One region of the Brevibacterium sediminis genome, then DNA from elsewhere that is predicted to be linked to it. Evidence: riboswitches for the same ligand, from Rfam matches in the RefSeq annotation. Region 1 holds a riboswitch; each other region holds the start of a gene.
What was found. A riboswitch is a leader RNA that binds a small molecule or an ion and turns the genes downstream of it on or off. The one in region 1 is predicted to bind thiamine pyrophosphate.
Positions count from the first base shown of each region.

Region 2: it holds a riboswitch for thiamine pyrophosphate, as region 1 does, so the genes downstream of both, KTJ89_RS04555 (TenA family protein) here and KTJ89_RS06205 (ECF transporter S component) in region 1, are expected to answer to the same signal.
Region 3: it holds a riboswitch for thiamine pyrophosphate, as region 1 does, so the genes downstream of both, thiM (hydroxyethylthiazole kinase) here and KTJ89_RS06205 (ECF transporter S component) in region 1, are expected to answer to the same signal.
Region 4: it holds a riboswitch for thiamine pyrophosphate, as region 1 does, so the genes downstream of both, thiC (phosphomethylpyrimidine synthase ThiC) here and KTJ89_RS06205 (ECF transporter S component) in region 1, are expected to answer to the same signal.

Region 1 is NZ_JAHQRN010000002.1:405,840-408,038, forward strand. Features, by position in the region: gene KTJ89_RS06200 (ABC transporter ATP-binding protein) at 1-345, opposite strand, end outside; gene KTJ89_RS06205 (ECF transporter S component) at 345-974, opposite strand; TPP riboswitch at 997-1,105, opposite strand; gene KTJ89_RS06210 (purple acid phosphatase family protein) at 1,477-2,199, shown strand, end outside.
Region 2 is NZ_JAHQRN010000002.1:37,467-39,665, forward strand. Features, by position in the region: gene KTJ89_RS04545 (phytoene desaturase family protein) at 1-233, opposite strand, end outside; gene KTJ89_RS04550 (hypothetical protein) at 264-608, opposite strand; gene KTJ89_RS04555 (TenA family protein) at 641-1,339, opposite strand; TPP riboswitch at 1,334-1,440, opposite strand; gene KTJ89_RS04560 (nucleoside/nucleotide kinase family protein) at 1,526-2,143, opposite strand.
Region 3 is NZ_JAHQRN010000004.1:63,368-65,566, reverse strand. Features, by position in the region: gene thiM (hydroxyethylthiazole kinase) at 1-804, opposite strand, end outside; TPP riboswitch at 792-925, opposite strand; gene KTJ89_RS10250 (sugar ABC transporter permease) at 1,077-2,199, opposite strand, start outside.
Region 4 is NZ_JAHQRN010000012.1:114,233-116,431, forward strand. Features, by position in the region: gene thiC (phosphomethylpyrimidine synthase ThiC) at 1-1,270, opposite strand, end outside; TPP riboswitch at 1,266-1,374, opposite strand; gene KTJ89_RS19170 (GNAT family N-acetyltransferase) at 1,425-2,015, opposite strand; gene KTJ89_RS19175 (M18 family aminopeptidase) at 2,095-2,199, opposite strand, start outside.

The DNA.
Region 1 (2,199 bases):
GATTGTCTCGGACGGGAGTCCGAGGTTCTCCATCCCGAACGCCACATCATCACCGATGCGGGAGAAGATCACCTGAGAATCGGGATCTTGGAGGACCAGCCCGGTGCTGCCTCGGCGGGGATCCGGTTTCTCACCGCCGACGAGGAGTTCACCGGTGGCCTCACCCGATTCCTCGGGCAGGACACCGGCGACGGCGTGGAGGAACGTCGATTTGCCGGCCCCGGAGGCGCCGAGCAGCAGCACTTTCTCTCCGGCCGCGATCTGCAGGTCGAGCGGACCGACAGCCGGCTGGTCACGGTCGGTGTGCGACCATGAGAAGCCGGCGGCCGTGATCGGCAGCGCCATCAGCGCAGACGGCCGGAGGCGAAGGAGCTCAGAGCACCCGTGGCCGCGATCGCCCGATAGGCGAACCAGGCGCCGATCCCGGAGATGACGAGGCCGGAGACGATCGCGCAGACGGCGTAGATCGCCTGGAAGCCGAACTGCCATTCTGCGTTGTACATGATGTTCTCGCTCACGGCCATGAACGCAGCCGCCAGCATGCCCGATGCGGCGGTGACCCACAGGGTGAAGCGCTTGTAGCCGAAGGCGGCGAAGACGAGTTCGGCACCGAGGCCCTGCAGCAGACCCGAGAGCAGAACGGTTGCTCCGAAGTGGGAGCCGAGGACGGCTTCGACGATGGCGGCGATGAGTTCGCACAGGAGCGCGGCACCGGGTTTGCGGATGATCGCACCGGCGAGCGGACCGGCCAGCACCCAGAGCCCTGCGATGAGACCGATCGACGGCGGGAATGCCTGGAAGGCGAGTTCGAGGACCTTCCAACTCAGCGCCAACACCCAGAACACGAGTCCCACGGCGATGCCGAGAACGGCGGTGGTGACATAGTCGACCACCCGCCACTGTTTGGATTTCGGCGCCGCGGTGAAGGCGCGTGAAGGGGTGGGTGTGGTGTTCGGCGTGGTGGTTTTCGGCATTGTGCCTCCTCATTTCAAGGAGGGGTGAAGAGTCTCGACTTCCTTCGACGGTGCTAACCGCATCAGGTTCGAGGGTCTGCAGCTTCTTCTGCACTCTCAGCGCCCCTGACGGCGCTCCCCTGTCGTAGCCACCACTGTACAACAGGGGAGCGGGGCAGCGACCGGGATCCGTGGCGACGCGGAGGCCGGGGGCGGTCATCGAGGATTCACTTCCCGTTCCCATTCCCGTCGATGGGCCTCGAACAATCGGACATTACTGGTCAGTAGGAATGGGCGGGTGAATACGCATCGACTTAAGAGACCGCTCAGTGCCCTGTCCGCCGCCACCCTGCTCGCCGCTCTGGTGGCGGCCCCGGTGCCCGTGCGTGCCGAACCATCTCTCGGCTCCGGAGGGCCGACCGCGACCCAGGGTGCGAATGCCGACTCTGTTCAGACTCCGAGCCCTGACCGGACGGATTCGCCCGCCGTGGCGGATGCTGGGAGCGAGGCTATCACCGATACCGTGTTGCAGGTCGGGGCCGACTCCACGGCGCGCAACCTCTCGTGGATGAGTGAGAGTGCCGGTGGGGGAGAGGTCCGGTGGGCGCCGGCGAGTGAGCTCGTTGGCGGAAAGCTTCCGGCCGACGCGGCAACAGCTGAGACCACGGACTCCGGTCTTGCCACCGACCTCAAGCGTCACTTCAACCATGCGAGCATGACCGACCTGGAACCCGACACCGAATACGCCTACCAGGTCGGCAGCGACGAGGACGGGTACACCGGGGTGGAGCAATTCACCACAGGATCTGCTGGAGGAGACGACGAATTCCTCGTCTTCGGCGACCCCCAGGTCGGCGCCGGAGGCGGGGATCCCGACGACGCGGCCGGTTGGGACCGGACCCTGTCCTCGGCGGCGGCCACTGCTGACGACCCGAGCTTCTTCTACTCGCTGGGAGACCAGGTCAACTCCGCCGGCAACCAAGAGCAGTACGCTCAGTACCTGGCACCGGAAGCGACCCGGACGATCCCGCAGGCGACGACGATCGGCAACCACGATGTGTCATCGAAAGCCTACGAGCAGCACTTCAACCGACCCAATGTCAGCCAGGACCACGGCGGTGGCGGCGTCATCACCTCCGGCGGCGACTACTGGTTCATCGAGGACGGAGTCCTGTTCCTCAACATCAACTCGAACAGTTCGGATATGGACGCCCACGCCGATTTCATCGAGGAAGTCGTCGCCGAG
Region 2 (2,199 bases), 370 kb from region 1:
CGCAGGTCGAAGTCGACGAAGAAGGGGCTGGCGATGGCCAGTGGGTGGACGGCCGAGCAGATGTCATGAGTGACGCCGGGGGCCAGACCGAGGTCGAGGGTGCGGGCGCCGCCGCCGATCGTCGGCTGAGCCTCGTAGACTTCGACGCTCAGCCCGGCACGGGCCATGGTGACGGCGGCGGCCATGCCGTTCGGGCCGGATCCGATGACGACTGCATCTACACCTGTGCTCATGGGGCCAGTCTAGGGGAGGAACGGCGCGGCCTATTTTCGATCGTCAGCCTCGTGGGACGCGTTTTTCTTCTTGTCGACGACGATCGACACCAGCACCAAAAGCAAGAGCACCGAAATTGAGCTGATCCAAGTGCTGGTCAGACCAGCGTTTGTTGAGACAGCGCCGATGGCAACGAGCACGGCCGTCAATGTCAGATAGACATATCGACGGTCGTTGAATTGTTCGTTCGTGTTGTCGCCGGCCGCGAGTGCGAGGGCTATCGCTGCGCTGAGCACCAGCGGAGCGAACTGAGTGATCGGAATTACTCCGTCCATCACCGGAATGATGATGCCGAATGCGAGAAAGGCGCAATCGGCAACGAGCAGCATCACCATTCCGGCCCGGTACGTCGTCAGCCCGGCGAATCTCATTCTGCGATTCCGCAGCCGTAGACATCGTCGAAGAACGCGCATTCGAGGTCGACGGCGTGCCGCCACACGCGGGTCAGGGACTCGGCGGCTTCGGCGTCGCCGGAGGGGAAGACGCGTTCGAGTTCGTCGACGAGGAACTGCACCCACCCGTGAAAGGCCTCGCCTCGGTGGAGATCGATCCAGCCTCGGTGAATATGTCGCGGCGGCATGTCCTTCCGGGACTCGGCCCAGTCGAGATAGAGCCATTCGGCGACAACGAGGACGACGAGCAGCTGCGGATACGACGCCGAAGCGACTGACGAGTCCATGAGATTGCGGAACCCAACCGTCGGGGCGGTCAGTTCCGGGTGGAGATAATCGGCTGTATCGACTCCCAATTCGGCGAAGGAGTCGACGAAATAGGTGTCCTCATCGGCGACGAGCATTCCCAGCTGTCGGGCGAACCGCAGCTTCGCCTCGAGTTCATCGGCGTGGGCCACGCACGCGCCGAGCATCGACAGAAACGACTCGAAGAACTGATAGTCCTGCACCAGATAGTCGCGCATCACTGCGTCGTCGATGCTGCCGGCGAAGAGCTCCCGGACGAACCGGTGATCGACGGCTCCCGCCCACTGCCGGCTGGTCGAACTCACCAGTGCTGATACCGCTCCGTCGGCGTCCACGGTGATCGATGTGTCGAAATCTGTGGTGGTCATTGCTTGTCCACTCCCTCCGCCGGTGTTCACCGGATCAGGTTCAAAGGGTCTGCATGCGCACTCTCAGCGCCGGTCCTTTCGGCGCTCCCCTGTAGCACTTCGACACTATCATCGGGATAAGGTGTGCTGTCAGAGCGAACGGGCCAGGGCTGGCAGATCAGGGCCGGTCGGGCCAGGGCTGGCAGATCAGGGCCGGTCGGGCCCGGACCGGCGGATCAGGGTCGGCCGTTCCAGATCGCGATTGTCGAGCACCCATGTGGCGTTTTCCCACGGAGCAGCCTCGGCGAAGTAGAGTCGCTGACCACCGACGTAGCGGAGATTCGACTCATCCTCGGGATCGGTATCGAACCGTCCGGCAAATCGCTCGTTTCCTCGTGGGACCGAGACTTCAAACGGAACATCGACCCAGATGCTCGCATCCCAGAGATCCACAAGCTCGGGACGATGGAGGAAGATTCCCTCGACCAGGAGGACGCAGTCGTTCGGCAGGCTCCGAGGTTCGGGCGCTATCGGCCGATCCTTGTCGACGTCCCACACGGCTGGAACGACCGAGTCGCCTCGTCGAAATGGTTCGACGACGGATTCGACGAAGGCTCCGTAATCATAGGAACGGCGATAGAAGGTGTCTGGCCCCTTGCCTTGGGCGTAGCGAATCGCCCGAGGGAAGTGGAAGCCGTCGATGCTGATGGCGGTGACCCGGCGGTCGGAATCTTGTCCAGGAACGTCCGCAGCGGTCTTGGCCAAATTCACGAGCTCGTGAGCGAGCATCGTCTTCCCCGCACCGTCGACCCCATCGAGGGCCACGAGAGCGCGTTGCCTAGGCCGGACTACGCGGAGATCGGCGAGCAGGTGACGTAGGA
Region 3 (2,199 bases), on a different contig from region 1:
GCCGGGCCCCTTCGCACCATCGGCGGCGAGTTCCCCGGCGACCGCGAAGTGGGCGTGGGCGGCGACGACGGCTTCGAACTTCGCCGAGGCGGCCCCACCGTTCGCGGACTGCTCAGTGGCGTTGACGGCTGAGACGTCGGCGTCGGGGTCGGCGAGTCCGACTCGGGCGGCGGCCAGGTAGGCGACGGTGACGGCACCGAGTGAGCAGCCGGTGCCGATGACGAGCGGCATGAACTCATGTCCACCTGAGATGCGGGCGACGTGGTCAGTGCCGTCGATGTGGGCGACGACGGCATCGGTGGGTCCGGAGACGGCGACGATGGCACCGGTCTCTCGGGCCAGCTTCGCGGCAGCGGGTAGGACGGCGTCGACTTCATCGGTGGAGTCGACTCCACGACCACCGAGTCCGACTCCGGCGAGTGCGGCGATCTCGGAGGCGTTGCCGCGGATGGCGGTCGGGTGATCGGCGGCGGCGCGGCGGATGCGGGAGGTGCGGAAGTCGACGGCGCCGACGCTCACGGGGTCGAGGACCCAGGGTTTTCCGGCGGTGTTGGCGACGTCGATGGCGGCATCGGCGGCGAGCAGCTGGTGGTTCGAGGCGGTGCCGAAGTTGACGAGGACTCCGCTGGCGATCCCGGCGAACTGTCCGGCATCGGCCTCGTGGTCGAGCATTGCCGGGGAGGCGCCGATGGCCAGGAGCACGTTGGCGCTGAACTGCTGCACGACGGTGTTCGTGATGCACTGGATGAGTGGATTGCTTGCGCGCAGACGCGCATTCGCAGAACGCAGGTCGAAGTCAACCATGACGATCCCTTCGCTAGTATGGCCCAGATCAGGTTCGATGGGTGTTCTCTCAGCCTCGGTGTCCTCCGTGCGCAACTCTTTGGTGCGAACGGATCCTCATGAGGCACCCCATGTCATTGGCTCCGACTGTATCAGCCCGGTCGGACACGGGCGACTCCATACTCTGCTTGGATGCTCAGCACCGACCGCTCGACTCAACGTCGCTGTATCAAGCTATGCATTGCGCGCTCGACGCTAAGGCGAGCGGTCGGCAGAGAGAGCTTCACGCCCCACTACCCGCGCCCGACGTACCTCTGTCCGCGGCGGCTGAGCGCGTCGATGACGACGGCGGTGAGCAGGACGAGTGCGGTGATGATCTGCTGCGCATCGGAGTTGAAGCCGATGAGGTAGAGACCATTGTTGATCGCACCGACGACCAGAGCACCGAGCACGGCTGCCCAGGCGGTTCCGCGTCCGCCGAACAGCGAGGTGCCGCCGATGACAGCTGCAGCGATCGCATTGAGCAGGTCCTGCGTGCTCACCAGCGTCGATCCCGCATTTGTCGTCACACCGGTCTTGATGAAGCCGAACAATGCGGCCAGCACTCCGGCTGCCATGAACACGCTGATGCGCACCCAGGTCACGCGGATGCCGGCACGCCGTGCAGCTTCGACCTTTCCGCCGACGGCGTAGATGGAACGACCGTAGCGGGTCTTGCGCAGCACGAGGTCGATGATGATCGCAATGACGATCATGAGGAAGAAAGGCATCGCCAGACCGAAGTCCTGATTGACGAGGATGAGGAACCCGAACACGATCGCGGCCAGCAGTACGATCCGCACGATCACAGAGGTCCAGCTCGGAGCGCTGAGACCCTCCCGGTGGCGGCGCAGCTTCGAATAGATGATGCCGCCGCCGAAGCCGATGATCGCGACGGCGCCGAAGATATAGGCCCAGATCGCAGGAAAGTAGAAGCTGGCGAAGTCGAAGGCGAAGGTGTCCGACATCGACAGGTTCTTCTGCGTGCCCAATGTCGTCAGAGTCAGACCGGTGAACGCGAGCAGACCGGCCAAGGTGACGACGAACGCCGGGATGCCGACGACGGCGAAGAACCAACCTTGAATCGCGCCGACGACCAGGCCGAGCAGCAGCATGATGACCAGCGCTAAGGCCGGCGGCACACCTTGCCTTACCACCAAGACACCGAGCAGCGAGGCGGCCAAACCGCCCAATTGCGCCAGAGACAGATCGATCTCGCCGAGGAGCAGGATGAGGTTGATGCCGAGAGCCAGGATCGCGAGGAACGCGACCTGAGTGGAGAGGTTGACTAGGTTGGCCGGAGAGATGAAGTTCGAGTCGGCCGACTGGAATACGATGACGATGACGATGAGTGCGAGGATGACCGGGAACGACCCC
Region 4 (2,199 bases), on a different contig from region 1:
TGTAGAACGGCGCACCGTGACAGAACTCCTGCTGACGTTCGACGTTCTCCCGCACGAGGTGGAGCGGAATGTGCCCGGGCCCTTCGACCATCACCTGGACGTCGTGGGCCCACGCGCGTTCGGTGAGTTCGGCGAGAGTGTCGAGCTCGGCGAACTGGGCGGCATCATTGGCATCGGCGATAGAACCCGGCCGCAGTCCGTCGCCGAGCGAGAAAGCAACATCGTAGCGAGCGAAGATCTCGCAGAGTTCATCGAAGTGGGTGTAGAGGAAGTTCTCCTCGTGGTGGGCAAGGCACCAGCCGGCCATGATGGACCCGCCGCGTGAGACCATCCCGGTGACCCGGTCAGCCGTGAGAGGAACGTAGCGCAGCAGCACACCCGCGTGCACGGTCATGTAGTCGACACCCTGCTCGCACTGCTCGATGACCGTGTCGCGATAGATCTCCCAGGTCAGAGCGTTCGCATCGCCGTCGACCTTCTCCAGCGCCTGATAGATCGGGACGGTGCCGATGGGGATCGGCGAATTGCGGATGATCCACTCCCTGGTGGTGTGGATGTCATTGCCGGTCGACAGATCCATGAGGGTGTCGGCACCCCACTTCGCGGCCCACCGCAGCTTCTGCACCTCCTCGGCGATGGAGCTGGTGACCGCGGAATTGCCGATGTTCGCATTGATCTTGACGAGGAACGCCCTGCCGATGATCATCGGCTCGGATTCGGGGTGATTGATGTTGTTCGGAATGATCGCGCGACCGGCGGCGAGCTCGGCGCGCACGAGTTCGACATCGCACTGCTCGCGAAGCGCCACGAACCGCATCTCCGGTGTGATGATGCCCTGCCTTGCGTAGTGCATCTGGGTCACCGTGCGGCCGGACTTGGCCCTTCGCGGAACCGGTTTGCGTCCCTTCCACTGCTGCGACGGGGCACCTCGGCGGACGGCGGCACGACCGTCATCGGCGATGCGGTGGCCGCGGGCGTCATACGTCTCAGTGTCGAGGCGGTTCTCGATCCACGGGAATCGCAGAGCGGGCAGTCCCTCTTCCGGAATGCTGCCCGGTCCGACGGTGCGGTAGACGTCGACGGGATCGTTGGCCCGACCGTTCGCGTCCTCGAGCTCGATGCGGGTCACGGGAACGCGGATACCGTGTTCCTCGTCCTCGACCCACGCCGGCGAATGCGTCGGATACTGCTCGAGGGTGAACTGGTCGTGCGAATCTGCGTCAGACGAAGTCGTGGCAGGGGCAGGTGTTTCAGGGGTGAATGCAGTCATCTGCAGTCCTCACTTCCTACGCCGGTATCAACCGGATCAGGTTCTACGGTCTCGGACGATCCAGTCCGATCTCAGCCCTTGCAGCGGGCTCCCGTGGGGTCGTGCCATTCGTATCACGACTGACGCAGTGAGGACAACTGCAGCCCTCGAAGCATCAATCGGATCGGTGTGATGACCATTCCTCGGCGAGAATGGCGTAGGAACAGCCGTCGAGCCAGCCTCGATCGGCATGCCAAGACGCCTGAATTGAATACTCCTCGAGCCGCATTCCCAGTTTCTCCAGGATCCGACGGGACGCACGATTGTCGGCAAAGCATCCGGCGCTCACACGTCGCAGACCGAGCTCGTCGAATGCCAGCTGCAACATCACCCGGGCGACCTGACCGCCGAAACCACGACTCTGATGACGCGGGTCGACGAGGTAGTCGATTCCCGCCTCACAGTTCCGATAGGCGTTCCGGTCTCCATGGATCTGTCCTTGGCCGTCGTAGATCCACAGGGTTCCGGTCGCAACGACATCCTCGCTGTGCCGGGCGATGAGCACATGATGAAGCGGGTTGTCGAGGCTGTCCAACCACTCCCGCTTCAGCGCAGCAGGATCAACAATGGTCTGGATGAGCCATTCGGTCACTGCCGGGTCGTTTCGCCAGCGCAGCACAGAGTCGATGCTCTCAGGGTCGGGTGCGGTGAGCGTGAGCGGTCCGGCGCGCCACGACCGTTTTCGGAAGTGATCCTCCTCGTGCATTCGGCCTCCTTGCCGATCAATGGTGAGAAAATCCGACCGCGCCGAACCAATTTCGCAGAATTGTCGGACGGGTTGGCGGTCAGCCGCCCTGGAGGAACGCCTTCGCAGCGGCGCCGAGGGCGACGACGTCGGAGACCGCGACCATTTCGCGGGCCGAGTGCATCGAGTACAGAGCCGGGCCCAC